DNA from 3 places in the Allorhizobium sp. GW101-3B10 genome. Region 2 is predicted to be linked to each of the others. Evidence: predicted binding sites of a transcription regulator. Region 2 holds the regulator's gene; each other region holds the start of a gene.

Region 1 (3,880 bases), on a different contig from region 2:
CATGGTATGCGACAGGCGGCGTCCCTGCACATTGACCCAGTGACGGTAATCGCCCGAGGTCGCAACGGCGGCGTCTTGCAGCGCCAAGATGGAATGCGGAGTGCGGCGCGTCATGTCGGGGGCCTCTACCGCGATCGTCCAGGGGGTGCCGTCCGGCCTTAACCCAAGCGCGCGCATCTCGCCGTCGATGCCGACAAGGGCGGAGGTAATCCCAAAACCGGTCAGCACCTCAGTCAGCCGGTCGACACCGTACCCCTTGGCAATCCCGTTCAGGTCTAGCGTGATCGGGGCACGCTTGCGCGCGCGCCCCGCTGCATCAAGGTCTAACACCTCATACGCAGGCAAGCGCGGCGCGCTCATCGCGGCGCGGATGTCTTCGGGTGTTGCGCATTGCGGACCAAAGCCCCACGCTGCCACGGCGTCGCCCATGCCAATATCAAACGCCCCATCTGTCGCCCGCCCAATTTTCAAGCCAAGGCGCAAAACCGTCATCAGCCGCGCCGGAACTGCCACCCATTCATCGACAGGTGCCGCGTTCAGACGCGTCAGATCGCTGGTGGGGTTCCATGTGGACATCTGATCATCCACCTCTCCTACCGCTGCTTGAAGTGCGGCCTGCACGGGTGCGGGGTCAAACCCCTCTGCCCTATAAAACAGCGCAGACCAGCGCGTGCCCATGGTGGGGCCGTTCAGCGCATGGCGCTGCAAGTCAGTAAACATCTTCGACATAACGCCCCTCTGCTTTCAGTGCGATTGGCGTCAGCCCAACGGGGGCGAGAATATCCGCCAGCGCATCGGCGACCCCGACGGCCATCTCTCGGCCGCCGCACACCATCACCCGCGCGCCATCTCGGATCAGTCGGGCAATCTCCGCCCCCTCAGCGCGCAACGCGTCCTGAACATAATGCGGCTTGGCCCCGCGTGATATGGCTGTGACCAGTCGGGTCAGGTGACCCTGCGCCTGCCAGACCCCGAAATCTTCGCCGTAAAGAAAGTCACTGTCGGGGTGGCGCATGCCAAAGAACAGGTGAATCGGGCGGTTGCGGGCATTGGCACGGGTGAAGCCTGCAAGCGGGCCGATGCCGGTGCCCGCCCCGATCAGAATCAGCGGTGCAGCGCTGCGGTCCGCGTGGAACCTGGGGTTGGGGCGCAGGAAGGCGGCCACGCTGTCACCGGGTTCCAACGCCATAAGCTGGCCGGAGCAAAGACCGCCGGGCAGTTTTCGGACCACAACCTCAACAAAACCATCCCGACGTCCCGAGGCCAGCGAATAGAAGCGGGGCAACGTCGCACCCTCGGGCAGGATGCCCAAAAGGTCGCCCGCCTGAAACCGACCAAAGCCACGGCCCGTCAAACGTCGCCAAAGCGAAATCTTCGGCAGGGCAAAGCGCAGGATTGCGGTCTGGGCCTGCACCTCGGCCCCGTAATCGCGGCGGGACATCAGCGTCAAAGGCTGCGATTGCGGCACAACCGGTAGGTGGGTGAGGGCAAGGGTGATGCCCATAGCGGCCCCAAGCGCCTGGCCCCAGCGGGCAAAATCCTGCGGCGATTGGCGGTCGACGGTATCAAAAGCAAGCAGCTCCTGCCAGCCTTTGGCCTCGGCGGCAGTAGATACCTGTAGCGGCTTGCCAACATAAGCGCCTCTGCTCGCAAACATCGGCATTTTCTGCTCGAATTATCTGACAATGGAGCGGGCGTCGTGCTCACGCTCTTTGCCAATGTGCTCGCAAACATCCGGGTCTGCTTGCAAACATCCGCCACGTGCTCAGATTAATTGCCAGCGACGGCATGGTCAAACCGGGACGCCTGCCTGTCGTAGTTGCTCGGTCAGCTGACGGGAATATTCGGGATCAAGGGTGCCCGCCAGGAAGGCGCGGATATACGGACATGCGCTGTGGCTTTCCCTCCTTGGCGCTTCGGGTGCAGGAGGTTCTGCAGCATGATCCGTTGTCAGGGCATCTCTTCGTCTTCAGGGGCCGCAGATCGGATATTTTGAAGATCATCTGGCATGATGGTCTGGGCGCCTGCCTTTTTACCCGGCGGCTGGAGAAGGGCCGGTTTATCTGGCCGAATATGGGATAGCATCCGTCAAGGTGGTGTAGAATTGGGACCGGGCCGTCATGATCAGGCGGCTCTGGGTGAAATTTCTCCATCGCAGCTACGCGAGGAGGTAGAGCTGAGTTTAAGTGCTGTCATTGAAGTTTCACGAGCCTGATAAACGGACGTCATATGTCGCCCATAGTGATGCAAATATTCAATCGATGCACCACTAACGATCAGGATTATTGTGATGCTGGCTCTGAACGGAGTTGCCGTGACCTATGCCAACGGCACCCAAGCTTTGAAGACAACGACATTGACGTTCAACCAGGGTCAGTTCGTCGTGCTCCTCGGTAGATCCGGCGCAGGCAAATCTACCCTCATCCGGACACTCAACGGCTTGGTTGCGCCGACGTCTGGTTCGATCACTTCTAACGATATTGGTGCTCTGGATGCGGAAACTAAGCTTCGCATTCACCGAAGGCGAACTGGGATGATATTCCAGCAGCACCAACTCATAGGGCGCTTGAGCGCGCTCGACAACGTCATGACGGGCCGCCTGGGCTACCACTCTGGCTGGCGTACGTTGTTCCCTATGCCGCGTTCGGATCGAAGGCTGGGGTTGGAATGCCTTGAACGCGTAGGCCTTCTTGATAAGGCTCTCGTCAGGGCGGATCAACTATCCGGCGGTCAGCAGCAACGGGTGGGCATTGCGCGCGCGCTGGTCCAGAAGCCCCAACTGGTCCTTGCAGATGAGCCCGTTGCAAGTCTGGACCCTGAAACGGCTGTCGAGGTCCTGTCGCAGCTTCGCGAAATATGCACAGCCGACGGCATCACTGCTGTGATCAGCCTTCATCAGATCGATCTAGCTCGCCGGTTCGGCGACCGGGTCATTGCTATGCGCGACGGGGAAGTGGTTGCGGACGCCGCTGTCGACGAACTGACCGATCAAATGTGTGCGTCGATCTACCGCAGCGCCCCAAGAAATCCGACCACAACACAAGATTTGTCCAACTACGAGTATGATCAACCTTTAGCTGCCATGGAGGCCGCATTATGAAGAAGCTTCTGTCCCTCGCATTCCTCGCCGTTCTTGGCTGGAGTTCGTTGGCGCATGCTGGCTCAAATCCAGAGACATTGCGCGTCGCGTTGCTACCGGACGAGAACGCCGCCACTGTCATCAAAAACAATCGTCCTCTCGAGGAGTATCTTGAGAAGACACTCGGTCGGGAGATTGAACTGATCGTAACGACCGACTACTCGTCAATGATCGAAGCGATGCGTTTCGGCCGGCTTGAGTTGGCTTATTTCGGGCCGCTCTCTTACACGCTCGCGAAAACCAAGGCTGATATCGAGCCTTTCGCAGCACTTATGAAGGATGGCGAAACTACCTATCGCGCTGTAGTTGTCGCCAATGCAGAGGCTGGCATCGAAAGCCTTGAAGATGCAAAAGGGAAAAAGGTCGCGTTTGGGGACGTGGCTTCCACCTCAAGCCACCTTATCCCGAAATCTATGCTGCTTAAGGCCGGAGTTGAGGCTGGAAAAGACTATAGCGAGAACTTCGTAGGGTCGCATGATGCCGTGGCTATTGCAGTGCAGAATGGCAATGCTCAGATTGGCGGACTTTCGTTGCCCATCTACAATTCAATGGTCGCTCGTGGCACCATTGATCCTAAGAAAGTTATCGCCCTCGCCGAGTCCGATCCGTTCCCGCAGTACCCCTGGACCATGCGGTCGGATCTTGACACTTCGTTGAAAGAGGCGATCACCAAAGCCTTCATCGACCTTAAAGACGAAAAGGTATTGGCATCCTTCAAAGCCGATGGGTTCGCTCCGATCG
Region 2 (3,880 bases):
GAGGAAACCGTCGGCCAGCACGACGTCGAGCACGGCATTGCCGACGGCCATGGCGAGCGGATTGCCGCCATAGGTCGAGCCATGAGTGCCGGCCTTCATGCCGGAGGCGGCCTCTTCTGTCGCGAGGCAAGCGCCGAGCGGAAAGCCGCCGCCGATGCCCTTGGCGACCGCCATGATGTCCGGGGTAATGCCGGCCCATTCGTGGGCGAACAGCTTGCCGGTCCGGCCGACGCCGCACTGGACCTCGTCCAGCACGAGCAGCAGTTCGTTCTCGTCGCAGATCTGGCGGAGCGCCCGGAGGAATTCGTTCGACGCGGTGCGCAGGCCGCCCTCGCCCTGTACCGGCTCGATCAGGATCGCGGCCGTCTGATCGGTGATGGCCGCCTTGACGGCATCGAGATCGCCGAAGGGCACCTGGTCGAAGCCGGGCGCCTTCGGGCCGAAGCCCTCGAGATATTTCTCCTGGCCGCCGGCGGCGATGGTCGCGATGGTGCGGCCGTGGAAGGCGCCCTCGAAGGTGATGATGTGGAAGCGCTCGGGATGGCCCTTGACGAACTGATAGCGGCGCGCCGTCTTGATCGCGCATTCCAGCGCCTCGGCGCCAGAATTGGTGAAGAAGACGCGATCGGCGAAGGTCGCTTCGGTCAGCCGGCGGCCGAGCGTCTCCTGGCCGGGGACGTCATAGAGGTTCGAGAGATGCCAGACCTTGCCGGCCTGCGTCGTCAGCGCCTCGATCAGGTGCGGATGGGCATGGCCGAGCGAATTGACCGCGACACCGGCCGCAAAGTCGAGATAGCGTTCGCCACCCTCGGTCACCAGCCACACACCCTCGCCTCGCTCGAACCGCAAGGGCGCGCGCATATAGGTCTGATAGAGGGGAGAGGCTTCTGCCATGATGAAAACACTCCTTCGGGAGGGCTTGACGGGACGACGGACGCTTTTGATCTCCCGGCGAACGGTGCCTTGAAAAATCAAAAATGCCGCCTTGCGGCGGCGGGGGCACTATCGACATTTCGACCTTGCCTGTCAACGAAACAGCGCGGCGCGCCTGAATTTTCGACCATGCCGGGAGCAAGACCGCGTCGTTTGACCACGCGAGCGGCCGCGACGCGCCAGGGTAGCAAGTTGGGGAAAACTCCAGAATCGATTCGCGATGATTCGACCGACTCTTGTCACGGAGTCAGCCCGGCACTAGGTTAATAGTCAATAAAGAAACTGCATGCGGCGGAACCAGTCACCGACAGTATCGAGGCGAGTTTGTTTCGGATCCTTCCGAAGCAACGGTGAGCGATTCTGCCATCACAAATCGCGAGCGGCGGAGAGATAACGGCATGAATTGGACAGATGAGCGCGTGGAAAAACTCAAGCGACTTTGGTCGGAAGGCTTGAGCGCGAGCCAGATCGCAGCACAACTGGGCGGTGTGAGCCGCAATGCCGTCATCGGCAAGGTTCACCGACTGAACCTTCCGGGCCGCGCCAAGGCCGGCGGCAGCTCGGCTGCGACGCGGGCAGCCAAGCGCCCGGCGGCTGCACCGCGCGCCACGACCTTCGCGTCGCGCGTCACGACCCGCACCGTCGCCCGCGCCTCGGGCACCAACATGCTCAAGGAAGAGATCGAAATCGACGGCATCGAGGAGATCGCAGTCGCCCCGAGCCGTGGCGTCGTCCTGCCGATTTCGCGCAAGCTGGCGCTGACCGAACTCACCGAACGCACCTGCAAGTGGCCGATCGGCGACCCGATGAAGGACGACTTCCACTTCTGCGGCTGCGAATCCGCGGATACTTCGCCCTATTGCGGCTATCACGCCAAGCTGGCCTATCAGCCGGTCGGCGAGCGCCGCAAGGCAGCGAACGCGGCAGCCCGCTAAGGCGGATCGGACAGAAGTGCCGGGCGGCCTGCCGCCCGGACTTGGCCCTGTCGCGAGACACGACCCATTGGCCGGCCATCTGATGCCGGCGGATACGAAAAACGGGCCACGCGGGCCCGTTTTCTGTTTGTCCGTTGGGATCGACTGCGCCCTTCAGGCTTCCATCGAATAGCCCGCGCCGCGGACCGTGCGGATGACGTCCTGCAGGTTGGAGAAGTTGAGCGCCTTGCGCAGCCGTCCAACATGCACGTCGACCGTGCGCTCGTCGACATAGATGTCGTGGCCCCAGACTCCGTCCAGCAGCTGCGAACGTGAGTAGACACGGCCAGGCGAAGCCATGAGGAACTCCAGCAGGCGGAATTCGGTCGGGCCGAGGCGCACTTCGCGGCTCTTGCGGTGAACGCGATGGGTTTCCCTGTCCAGCTCGATATCGCCGCAGCGCAGGACGCTGGAGAGCACTTCCGGGCGGGCACGGCGCAGCATGGCCTTGACGCGGGCCATCAGCTCCGGCGTCGAGAACGGCTTGACGACATAGTCGTCGGCGCCGGTGGCGAGCCCGCGGACCCGCTCGCTCTCCTCGCCGCGCGCCGTCAGCATGATGATCGGCAGGCGCTCGGTTTCGGGGCGCATGCGCAGACGGCGGCAAAGCTCGATGCCGGACACGCCGGGCAGCATCCAGTCGAGGATCAGCAGGTCGGGAACGCGTTCCTGCAGGCGAAGCTCCGCCTCGTCCCCGCGCAGGATCGTTTCAACCTCGTAGCCTTCAGCCTCCAGATTGTAGCGGAGCAGGACGCTGAGGGCTTCCTCGTCCTCGACGACGGCGATTTTGGGAAGCATGTCGGTCGATAACCTCTCGATGCAGCCGGATTATTCGGTGATGGCACCGAAGGAGGAGGTCAGGTCGTCCTTCGGACGCTCTCCTTCGGGCTGGTCGCCCGTGGCCATGTAGTAGATGGTCTCGGCGATGTTGGTGGCATGGTCGCCGATGCGCTCGATGTTCTTGGCGCAGAACAGCAGATGGGTGCAACTGGTGATGTTGCGCGGATCTTCCATCATGTAGGTCAACAGCTCGCGGAACAGCGAGGTGTACATGGCGTCGATTTCCTCGTCGCGGTCGCGGATCGACTTGGCCTTTTCGGCGGAGCGCGTCGTGTAGACGTCGAGCACTTCCTTGAGCTGGATCAGGGCCAGTTCGCTGAGGTGTTCGAGGCCACGGGCCAGCTTGCGCGGCACGCCGGTCGCCTGGATGGCCATGACGCGCTTGGCATTGCTCTTGCCGAGGTCGCCGACGCGTTCCAGGTCGTTGGCGATGCGCAGCGCGCCGATGATCTCGCGAAGGTCGGCGGCGACCGGTTGGCGGCGGGCGATGGTGATGATCGCCTTGTCGCCGATCTCGCGCTCGGCCGCATCCATGATCACGTCATCGGAAATGACCTTCTGCGCCAGCGCCGCGTCGGAGTTGACCAGCGCCCGCACACTGTCGGCGACCATCTGTTCGGCAAGGCCGCCCATCTCGGTGATGCGGCGCATCAGGTATTTCAGTTCTTCGTCATAGGCGGTGTAGATATGCGATGCCGACATGTTCGTTGTCCTTGAATTTGGTGTCCGCTCGGATGGAAGCGCCGGCTCAGCCGAAGCGGCCCATGATATAGTCCTGGGTGCGCTGATCGTCCGGATTGGTGAACATCTTGTCCGTGTCGTTTTCCTCGACCAGCAGGCCGAGGTGGAACATCGCGGTGCGCTGCGACACGCGGGCGGCCTGCTGCATCGAGTGGGTGACGATGACGATGGTGAAATTGGCGCGCAACTCGTGGATCAGTTCCTCGACCTTGGCGGTGGCGATCGGGTCGAGCGCCGAGCAGGGTTCGTCCATCAGGATGACTTCAGGGCTCACGGCGACGGCACGGGCGATGCAAAGGCGCTGCTGCTGGCCGCCGGAGAGACCGGTGCCGGACTCCTGCAGCCGATCCTTCACTTCGTTCCACAGGCCGGCCTTGAGCAGGCTGCTTTCG
Region 3 (3,880 bases), 740 kb from region 2:
TTCAAGGCCATGACCCAGTTCGGTAACCCTGCCCTGTTCGCGGCGCAGGAAAGCATCCGTGCAACGGTTACCGCCGATCCGGCAGACTGCACCTTCCAGTTCAACCCGACGGGTACTGCGAAGTTCACCACCTCCTGCGACATCGCGACTTCGACGCTGACCAAGAATTCGGTTCCGTATGATGTCGTCGCCGGCCCGGCCGGCTCGGTTGCCACGATCAAGATCGGCGATGCCACCATCGAGAGCTATGACGCCGTCAAGGCGGCCGACCAGTCCAAGGCTCTGGATGCCAAGATGCAGAAGGGCATGAACCTTGCCCTGCAGTCCAACGGCTATCCGCTGGTCCGCGCAGCCGCCAAGGTTCCGGATGTGAAGCTCGACGCCTTCGTCGCCGGCAACCCGGAACTCGCCCTGGACGCTGTTGCCATCCGCGCAGGCGAAAAGGCCATGGTTCCGACGGCCGATCTGGTCAAGGAAAAGCTCCTGACGGCCGAAGAAGCTGCCGCTGCTCCCGAAATGGCCGTCTACACCATCGCCAACGGCGGTGCGTTCAAGATGGTCGCCGACCCGGCCAAGGTCAGCTGGACCGGCGTCATCGCAGTCCTCACCGTGCTGATGATCTACGTCACCATGGTTTACGGCCCGATCGCCGCGATGCTCGTCGAGATGTTCCCGACCCGCATCCGCTATACCGGCATGTCGCTGCCCTACCACATCGGCAACGGCTGGTTCGGTGGTCTTCTCCCGGCAACGGCCTTCGCCATGAGCGCCGCCAAGGGCGATATCTACTACGGTCTCTGGTACCCGATCATCGTCGCTGGCGCGACCTTCGTCATCGGCATGATCTTCCTGAAGGAAACCAAGGACAACGACATCAACGCCTGAGGCGGACGATGTGACGCATTCCGGGAGTTCGCTCCCGGGGAAGCCCGGCGCCGACGCGCCGGGCTTTTTTCGTTGAGGCGCGAGGCCGGGCCGCTTGAAAGCCCGGTGGCGCTATGGAAAACTGGGCCATCCTGCCCAGCCTCCCGGTGACCTCCATGACAGTGACGCTCAGAAACGCCAGTGCGGCCGACATCGCCGCGATCACCGGCATCTACGCCGATGCGGTCATGACGGGCACGGCGAGTTATGAACTGGTGCCGCCGGACGAAGACGAGATGAAGTCGCGCTTCGAGGCGATCACGCGGCAGGGCTATCCCTATATCGTCGCCGTCGACCCGTCGGGCGAGGTGCTTGGCTATGCCTACGCTTCGGCCTTCCGTACGCGCCCCGCCTATCGCTGGCTGGTCGAGGATTCGATCTATCTGGCGCCCGCGGCGCGGGGCCGGGGCATCGGCCGCCTCCTGCTCGAGGAGCTTGTGCGGCGCGCGACCGATCTCGGCTTTCGCCAGATGGTCGCCGTCATCGGCGGTGCGAGCCTCGCCTCGATCGCCGTTCATCGCTCCTGCGGTTTCCGCATGGTCGGCACGCTCAACGGCACGGGTTTCAAGCTCGGCCAGTGGCTCGATACGGTGTTCATGCAGATCGCGCTGGGCGAGGGGGACACGTCCGATCCGGATCCGTCACGCTATCCCGGGACGCTCTTTGCCGGATGAGTCCTATTCGACGAGCTTCAGCGACTTGTCGAACACCTTCAGCACCTGTTTCAACTCGTGGCCGCGCTTGAGGATGCGGCCGTCCGCGCCGATGACGGAGAAGGCGCCCTGCTTGCCGGCGAGCTTCGGATTCTTCTCTATGCGGTAAAGCGGGAACTCGCCCGAACGCTTGAACACGGAAAACACCGCCCGGTCCTTGAGGTGGTCGATGGCGTAGTCGCGCCATGCGCCTTCGCCGACCATCCGGCCGTAGATCCACAGGATGGCGTCCAGTTCGCGGCGGTGGAAGGTGACGGGCAGCGGATCGCGGGCCTGGCGATATTCGCGGATATCGACGACGGATGCGGGGCTCGGTTCCTGGCTTCCGAACTCATCGGGCCCTGTATCCGACTGATCGCTCATCAATGCTTCAAAACCTCGCCTTCGTGACGGATGAATGACAGTCTGCCTCAAGAGGCCGAAATTGCAAGTCTTGGCGCGTCCGGCGGGCATGAACCGGCTCGCCCGTCGCGGATGCACGGAGCGGCGCAGTCCCCAGGTCCGGTCGAGGGTGGGGCGATCCGCAGCGGTCCGTTCAGACGCGCCGGCGGCTGTCGAACTCGCGGGCCACCAGATCGCGCATACGCGTGGCGATCGGGCTCATCCGCTTGCCCGCAAGGCTGATCAGGTGATAGGGCGCGACCGAGATCTCCTGCCGGACATCGAGCCGGGTGACGCCCGTGCCCGTCGTGTGCCGGCACAGCAGCTCCGAGAGTTCGCGCGACATCGGCGCGATGGCGTTCGAGGCGGCGAGCATGGCGATCATCACCAGCAGCGAGGTCGTGTTGACGATGTTGGAAGGGATCGGCGCGCCCTGGGCGACGAACACGCCTTCCAGCGCCTGGCGCATCGGCGCACCCGGCGCCTGCATCACCCAGGGGAAATGGACGAGGTCCGACATCGTCAGTCTCTCGGCATTGGCCAGAGGATGATTCTGGTGCACCAGCAGGTCCACCTCCTCGCTCAGCATGCCGGTGATCGAGAACTGGCGGGCGTCGATGCCGGCGGGAATGCGCCCCAGGACGAAATCCAGCTGTCCCGCCAGCAGGTCGGCGATCAGCGAGCCGCTGGCGGCCACGTCGACATGGATGTCGACCGTCTCGGTCTCCGCTTTCAGCGCCTGGATCGCCGGCACGACGTAGCCGACGGCGCCGCCGGTCACGGCGCCCACCCGCACGGTGCCGGTCAGTCCGCGGCGGATCGCCTCCACCTCGCGGGCCGCTTCCCGGATCTCCTCCAGCAGGTTTTCGGCCCGCCGCGCGAGCGCGCTCCCGATCGCCGTCGGCTCCATGCCCTTGGGCGTACGCACGAAGACCGGCGCGTCCACCTGGCGTTCTATGTCGGCCAGCATGCGCGACGCGGCGGGCTGCGTCATGGCCAGCGCATTGGCCGCGAGGCTGAGCTGGCCGTATTCGGCAACGGCGCGAATCAGGCTGAAGTGCTTGGGCAGAAGGCGGTTGGCAAGGATCTCAGGCATGATTCACATATCAATCACGGTATGCAGAAAGTCAAATTATTCATTTGATCGGTATATCCGAGGCACTAAGACTCGCCTCGGATCAGGCGGGGCTCATGCAGTCGCCGGTTCTTGCAGTGTGCGGTTGCCGGAAGGAGCTGGGACCGCACGATCAGCCAAGGGAGGAATTCCGTGAAGAAAATCACCACTCTTATTGCGTCTGTCGCGCTGGGCATTTCGATGTTCGCGTCGCAGGCAATTGCGGAAACGAAGGGCGTAGTCGGTATTTCGATGCCGACCAAGACGTCGACGCGCTGGATCTCGGACGGCGAGACCATGGAAAAGCTGTTCAAGGATGCCGGTTACGAGCCGGACCTGCAGTTTGCTGACGACGATATTCCGAACCAGCTTGCCCAGATCGAGAACATGGTCACCAAGGGTGCCAAGGTCCTCGTGATCGGCGCCATCGACGGCACCACGCTGTCGGACATCCTGCAGAAGGCTGCCGACGCAGGCGTCAAGGTCATCGCCTATGACCGACTGATCCGCGACAGCGGCAATGTCGACTACTATGCCACCTTCGACAACTTCCAGGTCGGCGTCCTGCAGGCAACCAGCCTGGTTGACGGCCTGAAGGCGAAGTTCCCGGACACCAAGCCGTGGAACGTCGAACTGTTCGGCGGTTCGCCGGACGACAACAACGCCTTCTTCTTCTACGACGGCGCCATGTCGATCCTGCAGCCGATGATCGACAGCGGCGAAATCGTCGTGAAGTCGGGCCAGCAGG

The links. Region 2 encodes PhoB, which activates phosphate uptake and scavenging genes when phosphate is short. Its sites were predicted from a motif close to TGTCATNNANCTGTCAT; they were not measured.
Region 1: phnC (phosphonate ABC transporter ATP-binding protein) is a predicted target of PhoB. The motif match lies at 2,191-2,207, and genes of this name have one in related genera.
Region 3: AC07Y0_RS20285 (DUF2794 domain-containing protein) is a predicted target of PhoB. The motif match lies at 2,024-2,040, and genes of this name have one in related genera.

The regions. Positions count from the first base shown of each region.
Region 1 covers NZ_JBWKZR010000003.1:27,548-31,427, forward strand. The annotation lists gene AC07Y0_RS25585 (FAD:protein FMN transferase) at 1-729, opposite strand, end outside; partial or broken gene AC07Y0_RS25590 (hypothetical protein) at 710-1,615, opposite strand; gene tnpB (IS66 family insertion sequence element accessory protein TnpB) at 1,888-2,082, shown strand; gene phnC (phosphonate ABC transporter ATP-binding protein) at 2,291-3,100, shown strand; gene phnD (phosphate/phosphite/phosphonate ABC transporter substrate-binding protein) at 3,097-3,880, shown strand, end outside.
Region 2 covers NZ_JBWKZR010000001.1:3,377,122-3,381,001, forward strand. The annotation lists gene AC07Y0_RS16775 (aspartate aminotransferase family protein) at 1-894, opposite strand, end outside; gene AC07Y0_RS16780 (GcrA family cell cycle regulator) at 1,332-1,868, shown strand; gene phoB (phosphate regulon transcriptional regulator PhoB) at 2,022-2,705, opposite strand; gene phoU (phosphate signaling complex protein PhoU) at 2,736-3,449, opposite strand; gene pstB (phosphate ABC transporter ATP-binding protein PstB) at 3,496-3,880, opposite strand, start outside.
Region 3 covers NZ_JBWKZR010000001.1:4,119,054-4,122,933, forward strand. The annotation lists gene AC07Y0_RS20275 (MFS transporter) at 1-885, shown strand, start outside; gene AC07Y0_RS20280 (GNAT family N-acetyltransferase) at 1,041-1,598, shown strand; gene AC07Y0_RS20285 (DUF2794 domain-containing protein) at 1,602-2,000, opposite strand; gene AC07Y0_RS20290 (LysR family transcriptional regulator) at 2,173-3,114, opposite strand; gene chvE (multiple monosaccharide ABC transporter substrate-binding protein) at 3,286-3,880, shown strand, end outside.